Regions from separate parts of the Aliiglaciecola litoralis genome, predicted to be linked through region 2. Evidence: predicted binding sites of a transcription regulator. Region 2 holds the regulator's gene; each other region holds the start of a gene.

Evidence for each region. The regulator FNR, encoded in region 2, switches genes on or off when oxygen is low (the NO sensors DNR and NnrR bind a similar motif). The targets are predictions, from matches to a motif close to TTGATCTAGATCAA.
Region 1: a site for FNR is predicted at 3,517-3,530, ahead of ABD036_RS16880 (GbsR/MarR family transcriptional regulator). Genes of this name have one in related genera too.
Region 3: a site for FNR is predicted at 2,315-2,328, ahead of ABD036_RS04340 (HP1242/YdcH family protein). Genes of this name have one in related genera too.

What each region holds. Positions count from the first base shown of each region.
Region 1 is NZ_BAAAFD010000012.1:51,359-56,173, reverse strand. Features, by position in the region: gene ABD036_RS16895 (MFS transporter) at 1-426, shown strand, start outside; gene cydB (cytochrome d ubiquinol oxidase subunit II) at 449-1,447, opposite strand; gene ABD036_RS16885 (cytochrome ubiquinol oxidase subunit I) at 1,444-2,808, opposite strand; gene ABD036_RS16880 (GbsR/MarR family transcriptional regulator) at 2,920-3,465, opposite strand; gene ABD036_RS16875 (DUF6868 family protein) at 3,726-3,974, shown strand; gene ABD036_RS16870 (NAD(P)-dependent alcohol dehydrogenase) at 4,145-4,815, opposite strand, start outside.
Region 2 is NZ_BAAAFD010000001.1:159,781-164,595, forward strand. Features, by position in the region: gene ABD036_RS00675 (heavy metal translocating P-type ATPase) at 1-1,652, shown strand, start outside; gene ccoS (cbb3-type cytochrome oxidase assembly protein CcoS) at 1,692-1,934, shown strand; gene ABD036_RS00685 (sulfite exporter TauE/SafE family protein) at 1,927-2,592, shown strand; gene fnr (fumarate/nitrate reduction transcriptional regulator Fnr) at 2,615-3,322, shown strand; gene ABD036_RS00695 (transposase) at 3,485-4,465, shown strand.
Region 3 is NZ_BAAAFD010000002.1:151,618-156,432, forward strand. Features, by position in the region: gene katG (catalase/peroxidase HPI) at 1-1,408, shown strand, start outside; gene ABD036_RS04335 (hypothetical protein) at 1,488-1,868, opposite strand; gene ABD036_RS04340 (HP1242/YdcH family protein) at 1,987-2,238, opposite strand; gene ABD036_RS04345 (LytR/AlgR family response regulator transcription factor) at 2,484-3,239, opposite strand; gene ABD036_RS04350 (sensor histidine kinase) at 3,232-4,314, opposite strand.

The DNA of each region.
Region 1 (4,815 bases), on a different contig from region 2:
GGCTATTTTGTTGCGCCAGATATGTTTTGGACCGCCGTATTGCTGAACTGTTTAGGCATCACCACCTTTGGCGTGGTGATAACTCTATTGTTTGCCATGTTTACCGATTGTGCTGAATATGGCGAGTGGCAAACCGGAAAACGTACCTCTGGTTTAACGGTGTCAGCCTCGATGTTCGCGCTGAAATTTGGCTCCGCGTTAGGCGGAGCGATCCCCGGCTTTATTCTTGGTTATGTCGGTTTTGTTGCCAACGAAGCACTCAGTGATGCCACTATGGACGGGATCCGCATGATGGCTACATTGCTACCAGCTGCACTTTTTGCTTTAGGTGGGCTACTGATGCTGTTTTATAAAATTGATAAAACGCTGTTAGTCCGCATCGAAAAAGAATTACGCCAACGCCGCAAATCGTTACCTCAACAATAGTCGCGAATTAAAAATGTGCAGGCTAGTAGTATTCCAAATTTCTGACTTTGCCCCAAAACACGCGATATGAAAATAGGGTATAGGCGAAGATACAGGGAATGACTACCATTGCGCCGTATAAGATAATTCGCAATGACTCAGGCGCACTTGCCGCCTGCCAAATCGTTAGCTCACCGGGCACCACGTAGGGATAAAAGCTCAGAGCAAGACCGGCAAAACTGAAGGTAAAGATACCTGTGCACAACACAAAGGGCAGCCAGCAACCTAAGTCGTCTTTCAAAGGTAAACGTTTTAAGGTGTGGTAACCAATCACAAAGAACGCCAAGCTTAACAGCGGTATAAGTGCAAACAAATAGGCCCAGGGCAGTTGTGTCCAACGGGCAAATACAGCGTCATTGATCAATGGATTGATCAAACACACGGCAAGGATACCGATAAAACTGATTAAGCCAGCCTTACGTGCCCAGCCTATGGCGCGCATTTGCAAGTCATCTTCGGCTTTCATAATCAACCAGCAAGCACCAATCAAGCCATAGGCCATAGTGACACCAAAGGCGCTAAGCAGACTAAAAGCGACGGCTATTGGTGTTGTCTCAAATCCCATTACAAACATGCCTAGCATGTACCCTTGTGATGCCGCCGAAATAAGGGACCCTATTTTGAATAGTCGGTCCCAGCGGTTTTTATGATGAGCAATCACTTTTGCGCGAAAATCAAAAGACACGCCTCTGAGGATCAAGCCGATTAACAAGATTGCCGCAGGCAAATATAGCGCTTTGAATATCACGTTATGGGCGCTTGGAAACGCCACTAACAGCAGACCAATAGCCAGTACCAGCCAGGTTTCATTGGCATCCCAAAAAGGCCCAATTGACGCAATCATTTTGTCTCGTTGTGTTTCGTTGTCCATTGGCAGTAGCAAACCGACGCCTAAGTCATAACCATCCAATATGGCATAGACAAGCACGGAGAAGGCCATTAGCCCAGCAAAGATGATGGGAAGTTGACTATCTAAGATCATGCGGAAGCCTCCTGTTGATTAAAGGGGTGAGCCTTTGATGCCTTGGCGAACTCGTATTCTTCTATTTCTACCGACTGGCGAGCCATGTAAAACAAGGTTTTTATGTAGGCTATTAACAGCAAGGCATAGACGGTTAAGTACATGGTCAAACTCATCACCACGTTACCCGAGGGGATATCTGTCACCGCATCAGCCACGGTTAATACGCCACTGACCAAGTAGGGTTGGCGTCCAATTTCAGTGACATACCAACCCGCCAATGTGGCTATCCAACCGGAAAATGTCATGGCCACAAAGAATTTAAGGGCGAATTTGGGTAAGCGTTTGTGTCGCCATAAAGTGATGCTGGCAAGCCAGGCGCTGAGCAACATCAGCATGCCTAATCCGACCATGATCCTAAATGCAAAGAACACCGGTTTTACTGGTGGATGCTCGCCTGCAAATTCGTTCAAACCGCGAATGGTGCCTTCGGAGTCATGAGTGAGGATTACACTCGCCATTTTGGGAATGGCGACTTCGTAATGATTGGCACGCTGGGCTTCATCTGGGATGGCAAACAATAATAAGGGCGCACCTTGAGTTGTTTCCCAAATACCCTCCATAGCCGCGACTTTTTGCGGTTGATGTTCAAAGGTATTTAACCCATGTAGATCACCCATGACAATTTGTAGCGGGGCAAGAATTGCCGCGATAAATAACCCTGTACGCAGAGCAACATTAGGGGCTTTTTTATTGTCACCTCTTAGTATGCGGTAGGCTGATATCCCGACTATCAAAAAGCACGCGGTTAAGCCTGACGCCAGCAGCATGTGACCAAATCGATAAGGGAACGATGGGTTGAACACAATCGCAAACCAATCAACAGCGTGAGCTACCCCTTCGCGCATTTCAAACCCCGCCGGGGTGTGCATCCATGAATTAAGTGACAAAATCCAAAACGCCGACAATGAAGTACCAACTGCGACAATAAAGGTCGCCAAGGTATGTACCCATCGCGGCACGCGATTAATGCCAAATAACATGATGCCTAAAAAGGTCGCTTCTAAGAAAAAGGCGGTAAGCACTTCATATGCCAGCAGTGGCCCAGCAATGTTGCCAACTTTTTCCATAAAGCCGGGCCAATTGGTGCCAAACTGAAATGACATGGTAATACCGCTTACCACTCCCAATGCAAAAGTTAACGCAAAGACCTTTACCCAAAAACGGTAAATACGCATCCACACTGGATGGTCTGAGATGTGAAACCGAACTTTAAAATAAAACAACAACCAGCATAGGGCGATGGTGATGGTGGGAAATAAGATGTGAAAACTAATGTTAGCCGCAAATTGAATACGGGAAAGCAGCATTACGTCTGCCATGATACACCTCTAAAAGTTAAAGTCTGTTTACCTTTCACATTTTTAGTCTAGCGTATGTACTAGCAAAAATAGGAAAAGTAAGCGGGCTTAAACCCGGTCTTTCTGGTTTGTTTAACTACTTTTTAAAAACTTGTCTTTCATGTCGAGCACCTTACCTACGCCAGAGCCAAGTTTCATCAAGGCCGCCATTTTTTCAGGGCTTAAGCGCTGTAACTCTTCGCTCCACTGCGTGATGTTTTCAAGTAAATCATGGATTTCTTGCAATCTACTTTGGGCGTATTTTTCTTGCTCATTTGCAGGTTTGTCCAACAGTATGTCTCTGAGTAAGCTTAGCGTTGGATCCATCTCTCGCTTGCGACGCTGTTCAAATACTTTGTTAGCCATATCCCAAATACTGCCCAAGGCTTTAAAGTAATCTTTACGATCGCCAGGAACGTGATGCATCTGGACCAATCGCCAAGATTGAAGTTCTTTCAAGCCCATACTCACGTTTCCTCGCGAGATATTTAATGCTTCAGCAATTTCGTTTGCACTGAGGGGTTCTTCACAAACGACCAGCAAGGCATACATTTGACCTACTGTGCGATTAAACCCCCAACGACTGCCCATTTCACCAAAGTGCATTACAAAGGATTCGATCATTGGCGTCATGTTCATAAATTTCTCGATTTCTGAAGTTTCAGTAATTTCTGAAAGTATATACGTTAATTGATGTAGATCAATTTATTTCGTACGAAAAAGTTGATAATGAGCAGTTTTTGAGGGGAGTGAGAGAGCTGCTCATTTCAGACATGTTGAGTAAAGACGGTGAATTATTGGAATAATCAATTCTATACTTGTCTTGTCTCAGCGTTATTTCGAGTATGTTATCTATACTGGAACCTTGACACTAAATTCTTGCAACTGAGGCGAACCGCATGATGATCAGCATTGATACACTGTCTACATTTTTAGGCTGGTGCTCCATACTCAATATTGGACTGTTACTTTTTACTTTCATGGCTATTTCAGTGTTTCGAAATTTTATCATCAGCATCCACAGTAAATTAACCGGAGTTAATCCAAGCGAATTACCCACGTTATATTTTCACTATATTGGGACGTATAAACTAGCCATCATTGTATTGAATATTGTGCCGTATTTTGCTTTGAAACTGATGGTCTAAAAACTAGTTAAGTGGCTGGGCGCATGCGGTATCTACTGGTTGTTGAGTCTGTAACTTGCCGATTAAGGTTAGGCAACAAAAAAAGGTTCAACGTAACTTAATTACGTTGAACCTTTTGAAGCCAATGTCATGGTCAGAATGTCTTTGAAAGCGACAAGTGTGGTTGGCGGTTACAAGGTTTCCATGTCTATCACAAATCGATATCGTACGTCGTTCGCTTGCATACGTTCAAACGCGTCATTGATGTCGCTCATGTCTATTTTTTCGATGTCAGAGACGACATTATGTTGGCCGCAAAAATCCAACATTTCCTGGGTTTCCTTGAGGCCACCGATGAGCGATCCCGCAACGACTTTGCGGCCAGAGATAAGCTGTGCGCCGTTAACCGACTCCAAAGGTTCAATTGCGCCAACGAGGCACATGGTACTGTCGAACTTTAATAGAACAACATACGGATTAATATCGTGACCAACCGGAATGGTATTCAGTAAAAAATCAAACTTGCCTCGCCACTTTTTCATTTCGTCCTTATTTGTCGAGATAAGAACATCATCTGCACCCAGTCTTTTGGCATCTTTGGCTTTGTCTTGTGATGTTGTGATCATAACAGTGTGAGCCCCCATAGCAGAAGCCAACTTGATACCCATATGACCTAAACCGCCTAGTCCAATGATCCCAACAGTCATGCCTTTTTTAACGCCATATTGATGAAGAGGCGAGTAAGTTGTAATACCTGCGCACAACAATGGCGCTGCGCCCGCTTTGTTTAAGTTCTGTGGAATGCGCAGAACAAAATCTTTTTGGACAACAATTCGCTTTGAATAACCACCATAAGTACGTC
Region 2 (4,815 bases):
TACGAGCTCTAAATATGAACTTTTCGGTTTCTTTGGCTGTTTTAGGGACATTTTTTGCCAGTGCTTGGGCAACCGTGACTCAATCAGGCGAGATTTATTTCGAGTCTGTTTGTATGTTCATCTTTTTGCTATTGATCAGTCGTTATTTAGAGCATCGAACCCGTTACAAGGCCAGCCAAATATCAGCGAACATGCTCAAATATATCCCCTTAAGTGCTACCTTAGTCGAAAACGAGTCGGTACAGCATGTTTTAGCTAAACAACTTCGTGTTGGTCAGCAAGTACTTGTTAAACCGGGCGAAACATTTCCAGTAGATGGTGTCATAGTGCAAGGACAAGGCGCTATCGATGAATCTATGCTTACCGGCGAATCCGAATCTATTATTAAGCAAGCTAAAGATGACGTCTTTGGAGGCACCTTAAACCTCAACGGCACATTTGTTGTGAGTGTTAAACACGAACTTAAACTGTCATTGGTAAATAACATACTGCGTCTTCAAGAGAGCGCGCTAGCCAGCAAACCCAAAGCCGCTATTTATGCCGATCGAGCCTCACAATTTTTTGTCATCATTGTATTAGTGATAGCGTTGATTAGTTATATAAGCTGGCTGCAGTTTCAACCCGATAACGCATTTTGGATCGCAATTGCAATTTTGGTCGCGACCTGCCCATGTGCACTGAGTTTGGCGACGCCTTCAGCATTGACCAGTGCAATCGCCAAACTAAACGAATATGGTTTGTTAATTAAACGAGCTGATGTACTGGACCTTATTCCTGATGTGGATACGCTGGTATTTGATAAAACCGGTACCCTTACCTACGGTAAGTTCTCAATTTCAGATATTAAATTGTTCAACAATTACGATAGACAACATGCATTGAAATTAGCGGCAGCATTAGAACAATATTCAGAACACCCGATAGCTAATGCTTTTACCGATACTCAACCTTATAAAATAAGTGAGGTCAGTTGTGATATCGGTCGCGGCGTCACTGGCGTTTACGCTGGTAGCAAAGTACAAATTGGCCATGTAAAGTATATTAAAAGTGATATCCCTGAGCTTTCTAGTGTGGCAGATGATTGCATAGTGTTAACTCAGGCTAATAGGCTGGTAGCCACCTTTGCTATCAAGGATCGCTTACGCGAAGATGCCAAACAATTGATTGATAGTCTCAAACATAAGCGGATCATAATGCTCAGTGGCGATTCGCAAAAAAATGTTGAAGCCATCGCGTCCAAATTAGCAATCAGTGACCGGTTATACAGACAATTACCTCATCAAAAACTTGACTATATTCGAGGCTTACAGGCTCAAGGTGCTAAAGTGTTAATGGTGGGGGATGGTATCAACGATGCGCCAGTACTCGCCGCAGCGGATGTGTCTGTCGCTATGGGAGGCGCCGCTGATATGTCAAAACGCTCAGCTGATGTAGTGATGTTAAATCCAGATCTGATAAACCTCAATCAGCTGTTTGCTATGTCAATTAAAGTACGCAAAAAAATCAAACAGAATATGCTTTGGGCAATAGGCTACAATCTGTTGATCTTACCTCTGGCTATCGCTGGATTGCTAACCCCGTGGATGGCCGTGATAGGAATGTCATTGAGCTCTATTATCGTGGTCACAAATTCAGTAAGATTATTAAGATAATTACCTCAGCAAGTTGATTTAAGACTAACGGGAAACGCCTTGAATATCATTTATGTGTTAATACCAATCGCGATTATTTTAGTGTTAGTTGCTATTGGCGTATTTTTTTGGGCTGTAAAAAATGATCAATTTGAAGATCTAGAAAGACAAGGATTAAGTATTTTGTTTGATGATGATCTTGCATCTCCAAACCAAGAGCCACAAACGGAAGAACAGCCTCAAGCTCTCAAAAAACATAACAAAAGCATCGATATCAATAACAACATAAGCAAAGATGACTGATATAAGCTGGTATAGCGCAATATTGATTGGACTTGCTGGTAGTGTCCATTGTGCTGGAATGTGCGGTGGCATTGTCACTTCATTTACCTTCATGCTACCAAAAGCACAAAGCCCCCTTCCCTATATGTTGGCCTACAATGGAGGACGTATTTTATCCTATGCAATTGCTGGCGGTATCGCCGGGTATTTAGGCAGTATGGTGTCCAGTCGAAGTTGGATAAATCCGCAATTTTTGCCCCTACTAGGCGGCGTATTTATGATCCTATTGGGACTGTATATTGGGCAGTGGTTAAATTGGCTGACCCGAATTGAAAAACTCGGCGGTTATTTCTGGAGATTGATCCAACCGGCATCAAAACGTTTTATCCCCTTCAAACATCCAATATATGCACTACCATATGGCATGATTTGGGGCTGGCTACCCTGTGGCTTGGTCTATTCAACCTTAACGTGGAGTGTCGCGTCGGGCAGTGCAAAAATTGGCTTTCTTACGATGCTATTGTTTGGTTTAGGCACCCTACCCATTATGCTTGCTATGGGCGCCAGTGCTAAAACCATAAGGCACTATTTGGCGAATAGATTCGTTAGGCAATCCGTCGCAACCATCCTCACCATATTCGGCTTGCTTTTAACCTATCGAGCAATCCATAATTGGTAAAAGTCATTCTCATGAGTCATTGATGCAGGCCACATCTGATTTCAGTATTCGCTGCCAAAATTGCAGCTTCAACCATCTTTGTATTCCTGTCGCGTTGAATCAGACCGAAATGCAAAGCTTAGATGACATTGTTGAACGCAAAAAACCGTTGCACAAACTCGACCAGCTTACCTCACCTGGGCAGAAATTCACTTCGTTGTTTGCGGTACGAAGTGGCTCGTTTAAATCTTATATTATCTCACCAGATGGCCAACAGCAGATTACGGGCTTTCATTTCCCAGGGGACATAGTAGGGTTCGACGGTTTATGTACCGAACAATATCAAAGTTTCATTCAAGCCATGGAAACGTCGATGGTCTGCGAATTACCTTTTGATAAGCTTGATGAAATGAGTGTTAAGCTGCCCTCACTTCGAAAAGAAATGCTTAAAATCATGAGCACTGAAATTAAATCAGATCATGACATGATGATGCTCCTGAACAAACGCACGGCAGAAGAGCGTATCGCTTACTTACTGCTTAACTTGTCAGATAGATTTGCTGCCAGAGGATTTTCACCATCGGACTTCAACTTGCCGATGACAAGAAGTGAGATTGGCAATCATCTTGGTTTGACTGTTGAAACCATTAGTCGATTACTCACCCGGTTACAAAAAGAAAAAATCATACTGGTGGACGGCAAACTGATCCAAATACTAAAGCCACAAGCATTAAGACAGAAAACCGAGTGAATTAAAGATCGCAAACTATCGCAGCCCCACCATAAAAATAACAGTTCTTATTAAGACACCCACTTTTAAAGTCCAGTTTTACTGAGACACCCACGTTAAAAATGGCGAAACGGCCATTTTGTTCTAAGTTTAGGGTAACCAAACAACCAAGGATGGTCTGTTATGCCCCAACCACGCAAAAACCAAATCAGTTTAATTGATACTCCTTACTACCACTGTGTTTCACGCTGTGTTCGTCGCTCTTTTTTGTGCGGTGAAGACTCGTTTACTGGACAAAGCTTTGAACATCGCCGGGCGTGGGTAGAAAAACGTTTGTTGTTTTTAGCGTCAGTGTTCGCCATTGATATTTGTGCGTATGCGGTGATGAGTAATCATACCCATGTGGTGCTGTGTGTGGATAAAGAAACCGCGGATAGCTGGTCGATGACTGAGGTGATTAGGCGTTGGCATCAGTTGTATCAAGGCACCTTATTGAGTCAACAATATCATAAAGGCGAGCCGCTCAGTGATGCTGAGCTTGTGAGTCTGGAGCAAACGGTCACTATTTACCGTCAACGCTTATACGACATCAGTTGGCTGATGCGCAATCTGAACGAGCACATCGCCCGTGAGGCGAACAAAGAAGATGACTGTACGGGGCGGTTTTGGGAAGGACGCTTTAAATCCCAAGCCTTGCTAGATGAAAGTGCGCTAGTAGCCTGTATGGCCTATGTCGACTTAAACCCTATTCGAGCCAACATGGACAGCACTCCTGAAACCTCAAAACACACCAGCATTCAAAGACGTATTCACGCGCTTATCAAAGGTGAACAGCCCCGCACCTTAATGCGCTTTGTAGGCAATCACAAAAAAGACATGCCTAAAGGTATCGCGTATAGCCTAATCGATTACTGTGAGCTGATTGAGAGAACGGGCAAGTGTATTCGTCAGGATAAAGCAGGTCATATCAAGCCGCAACACAGCTCCATTCTAAACAGTCTTGGTCTGAATACCGAGCAGTGGTTAACCCTAACGACCGAGTTTGAACAACACTTCTACACCGCTGTAGGCAGTGAACACATGCTTCAACAATTCAAACAACACACAAAGCATCAACGCATACGAGGGATGGCAAAGGCCAGAGCGTTATTGCAACATGCCTAGAAACAATCCAATCCAAAATAAACACCCATCAACTCAATGTTGCTAAGTCCGGCTGCCTGTTATTTGAGAAATAAGGCGATTTTCAGCATACACCTCAACCAAAATAAGAAAACAGCCAATTAATTCGCGGTTTAAGAAAAGACACACCTTGAATTTTACAGAGCTCTGTAATTGTTTTATACCTTCTTATAGTGAGTGTCTCAATTATTAAATGAGTGTCTCAATTATTTTCTTAATTTTTTGAGCGCCACGTTCGTACCATTAATAAGTTTATGGAAGGTTTGCACAAAGGCTTGGTTCTTTTAAGTATTTGTCATACTAAGTTGGCATTCTAAGGATCTGTTCTTACA
Region 3 (4,815 bases), on a different contig from region 2:
TACCTTTGGTAAGATGCATGGTGCCCACAAACCAAAAGATTGTATGGGCACCGAGCCCGCTGCGGCAGAGATTGAGGAACAAGGATTAGGTTGGAAAAATAAATGTGGTAAGGGACATTCAGAAGATACGATCACCAGCGGACTTGAAGGTGCATGGACCCAAGCGCCAACTAAGTGGACGTCTTTGTATTTGAGTAATTTGCTGAATTTTGAATGGCAACAAACTCGCAGTCCAGCCGGAGCGATTCAGTGGATCCCCACAGATGAATCGTTACACAAAGCTGTGCCTGATGCGCATGTAGATGGCAAGTTTAACTCACCAGTGATGACGACAGCTGACTTGGCCTTAAAGTTTGATCCTGAGTACCGTAAAATTGCCGAACGATTTTTAGCGGATCCAAAGGAGTACCAATTAGCTTTTGCCAAAGCGTGGTATAAATTAACCCACAGAGACATGGGCCCCAGATCCAATTATTTAGGGAAGGAAGTCCCTGCCGACATTCTTATCTGGCAAGATCCAATTGTCGAAGATAGCCAATCGACTATTGACGCCAAGGACGCTAAAAAGCTCAAAGCAAAAATACTTGATTCCGGCTTGAGTGTATCTGAATTAATCCGAGTTGCTTGGGCTTCAGCCGCGAGTTACCGGGATTCCGATATGCGCGGTGGAGCAAATGGTGCTCGTTTAACATTGGCACCGCAAAAAGATTGGGAAGTCAACAATCCAGCGGAAGTTGCCAAAGTGGTAGCAGTACTCAAAGACATCCAGAAAGACGCTACCAGCGGTTTCTTCAATAGCGACAAAGTCTCTATGGCAGATTTAATTGTTTTGGGTGGCGCGGCAGCGATAGAGAAAGCGGCAAAAGATGCAGGCTATCAAATCACAGTGCCCTTTAAGCCCGGTCGCGGCGATGCCACGCAAGAGCAAACAGATGTCGATTCATTTGATTTACTCAAATTAAATGCCGATGGTTTTAGAAACTACTTTGATGCAGCCAATAGCTATAAATCGCCCACTGAAGCACTAGTGGATAAAGCCGATCAACTAAATTTGAGTGTACCTGAAATGACTGTCCTTGTAGGTGGATTGCGTGCCCTCGATGCAAACCATACTCAGTCTTCCCATGGGGTGCTCACTGATAAACCTGGAACTCTGAGCAATGACTTTTTCGTCAACTTATTGGATATGTCGACCAGATGGCAAAAATCGAATATTGATGGCGTCTATCAAGGCGTAGATCGCGCTACTGGTGAGCCTAAGTGGACAGCCACTTCTGTGGATCTGATCTTTGGCTCTAACTCAGAGTTGCGCGCTGTGGCAGAAGTTTACGCCTTTGATACATCCAAACAAAAGTTTGTAGATGACTTCGTCAAAGCTTGGACTAAAGTCATGAATTTGGACCGTTAAACGAAGAGCAAAACGATAAAGCGCTGCGCTGATTTTGCATCATCGCAGCGCTTTTTTTGTGTTTGTCAGGAGCAAGGGGTTATCGGTTTATTCGATGACAACTGGTACAGCCACCGGAAATCTTTCCGGCAAAATAGTAGCGTGGCTCGGGCAAAGAAGCCGCAACACGCGCTTCCCCCACTTGGCTGACAAAAGTATCCATGTAGTCTTGCATAAAGGGATGATTAGCCCCTGAATTACCGGATTGTAACCGCGAGGCGATCCTTTCTATTTGAGCCAATGCACTGAGCACTTGCTGCCGTTGTTCCTCTATCTCTACATCGTTATGATTAGGTCTCTCGTTGAGGGCCTCATCCAGCATCCGCATCTGCTGCGCCAATTGTCCCATTTCTGAGCGCAGCTTTGATGGCTCTGTATACTTAAAATCAGGCGGGTAAGTCACTTTGCGTAGCGACTCCATGGGATTGCTACAACTGTTTAAAAACATCATGCTAAGAATTAACAATACAAGGTTAATTGTGATTAAAAATCTCGTTTTCGACATTGCCACCGACTCCTACTTGTCAGCCAAGCATGGGTTAAAGTGCATTTTCAGCTTTCACTATCAGTGCATATAGCTGGTCTTTTAGTCCAAAGCGACTTTTCTTAAGGGATTCCAAATGCTCGTCAGAAACCGCTTCATTACCTTCTTCAATATGGTGAACGGCACTTTCTATTTGATGATAATTTTCGAATAACTTGGCGAAGTGCATATCATTCATTTTGAGATGACGAATGGTGTGATGATGCTCGGGAAAGTCGTTAATCAACGTATGTTTTTCTAGTTGCATGAGGAAGGCACCTTAAGTGTGGCGATAAACCGCTGACTTTAAATGATTAAGGTTACGCCTATTCATTTGAGTAATATTGATCCAGATCAGGTTTTAATACAAAAAAGGATTAAGAAGAAGTGCCTCAACCAAAGCCTCTTTACTTGAGGAAGGGAGAAATCCGCAGTTTTGCCTTAGTTGTGTGTTGGTGAATACCTCAGCAATATGCCAAGTTAAAATGATTTACAACGCAACGGCTGTTGCGCTTAATGCGTCAACTCTTCAAGTTTGGCTCGATTACGCCTTGATAAGGTCAGTACTTCACCATTTCGTAAAATAACAGAGTAGTCGCCTTTGTCATTTGGCCGCAACTCGGTAATCACGCTGCGCCTCACGATAGAGGACCGGTGAATGCGCACAAACGCCTCGGGATTGAGTTGTTCTTCTAGCGCTGAGAGCGTTTCGCGGTGCAACAGATGTTTACCATCGTTCAAGTGCAGCTCGGCATAATTTCCCGCCCCAGTGATATAATCTATTTGAGCAACTTCAACGAGTCGAATGCGGCCAGGATCGCGAATGACCAAGCGCTCTTTGTAATGCTTAGGTGGCTCTGACACCATCTGTTTAATCAACTCACCCAGTTTGGAATAGTCTTGTTGGTGATCATCTTTAATTTTTTGTCTGGCGCGATCCAGTGCTACATAAAACCTTTCATCATCAAATGGCTTGAGTATGTAATCTAAGGCGTTTAACTCAAACGCCTCTACCGCATGCTCATTGTATGCTGTGGCAAAGATAATAACGCACTCACTGGGAATATGCTTAGCGAGTTGGATGCCGGAAATACCTGGCATTTCGATGTCGAGAAAGATGACCTGTGGGGTAAATTCATTCGCCAACTGCAATGCTTGATTACCATCTTTAGCTTCATAAATATTGGCCACATCTTCTTGGTCTTGCAATAACAACTTAATGGTTTCGCGGGCCAAATGCTCATCATCGGCGATTAATATATTAAGCATCCTGCTCTCCTATTGGTATGGCTAATAATGTCTCAAACAAATCATTATCTAGTGGTTGGGATTCCAGCCGAAAATGATTGTACAGCTTGGATAAACGCTCACGGGTATTGCTCAAGCCAATACCAAACCCGTTGTGTTGAACATTTTTTGCTACTTTGTTGGTTAACACAACTTTCAACTCGCTGCCGTCACGACTGATCACCAAATTTAGTAGATTTTTACTCGACTCCAATTGTGAGCCATGTTGCACCGCATTTTCCACTAAAGGATGTAACAGCATGTTAGGAATAGCAATTTCAAGACAATCGGGTTGAACCGAGATGTGGGTATCTAATTTATCCGCAAAGCGCATTTTTTGTATTGCTAAATAACTATTTATAAAGGCTATTTCATCTTTTATTTTGATGTCGCTATGATTTTTATTTTCGAGAATTTTACGCAACATTAAGCTGAGTTCAGACAATGCATAAACCGCGTCCTTTTCACGTTTTAGCCTGACTAAACTAGCGATGGTATTGAGGGCATTGAATAAAAAGTGCGGGTTCAATTGCGAGCGTAATGTTTTCAGTTGCTCTTGGGTTAGCTGATAATGCATACGTTTTAGCTCGATCCCTTCTTGAATCGCATTGTGATAAAAGCGGATCCCAAGGCCACAGGCAAGTACCGCAAAATAAATGAAAAAATCCAATTGAGCGCTAGTGGTTAAGGTCCGCCAAAGTGTCTGACCATATTGTTCAAGATTTTGATCGGCTAACAACATTCTTTCAAAGGTAGAAACACTCCAGTAACAAAACAGCAGCACCCACATCCAGAAAAAATGACTCAGCACTTTGTTTGACAAGGGTTTATCAGGAATATCGTTGTTTCTCACTACGATAAAGATACCGGCGGTGACAATGATCCAGTTTAAAAACCAAGGACTCAACAGAACCCAGATTGTTAGCATACTTAGCTCTTTGTCAGTGCCCAAGGACGCGCCATATTGTATATGGGTGAAAAACGCGTGCACCGCCAACCAAAAGAAGATATTGGCAAGCCAAAAGTAGCGATTAAGAAAACGACTATGTTGTGGCATGGAAAATATAAGTTCACCTGTAATAAAGTATTTTTAACATATCGATGTTTACGCGAATAATCCACTTTTTAAAATGGCCAGAAAGCGGCTAATTAGCCGCCACACCGCGTCCCCGCTGACACCAAAGAAAAAACAATAATCTGCAGTGTATTTTTCAAAACCCGCGCCGTTTAAATATATTTTTTCATTTAAATTCATAAAGTTAGATGGATAGTAACTCCTTGGGTCGTGAATCATCCTTAAATTGGAGTCCAATCTAACCAAAAGTTCCCCCCGCCAATCATGCGATTCATGCCATTGGTCACTCTGAGTCCCCTGCTGGTGTATAGCGCCTAGAGCCCTCTGACAAATGCGCATAACTTAAGGATGAGGCAAGTCAATTTGCCGTCCACAAAAATAATCACAGCGACGATTTGGACTCATCAGATCGAGCTAGGGAGAACAAAATGTTTACCAACTCCAAACTAGCAAATGCAGTTAGGTTTGCTTTATGCGCAACTG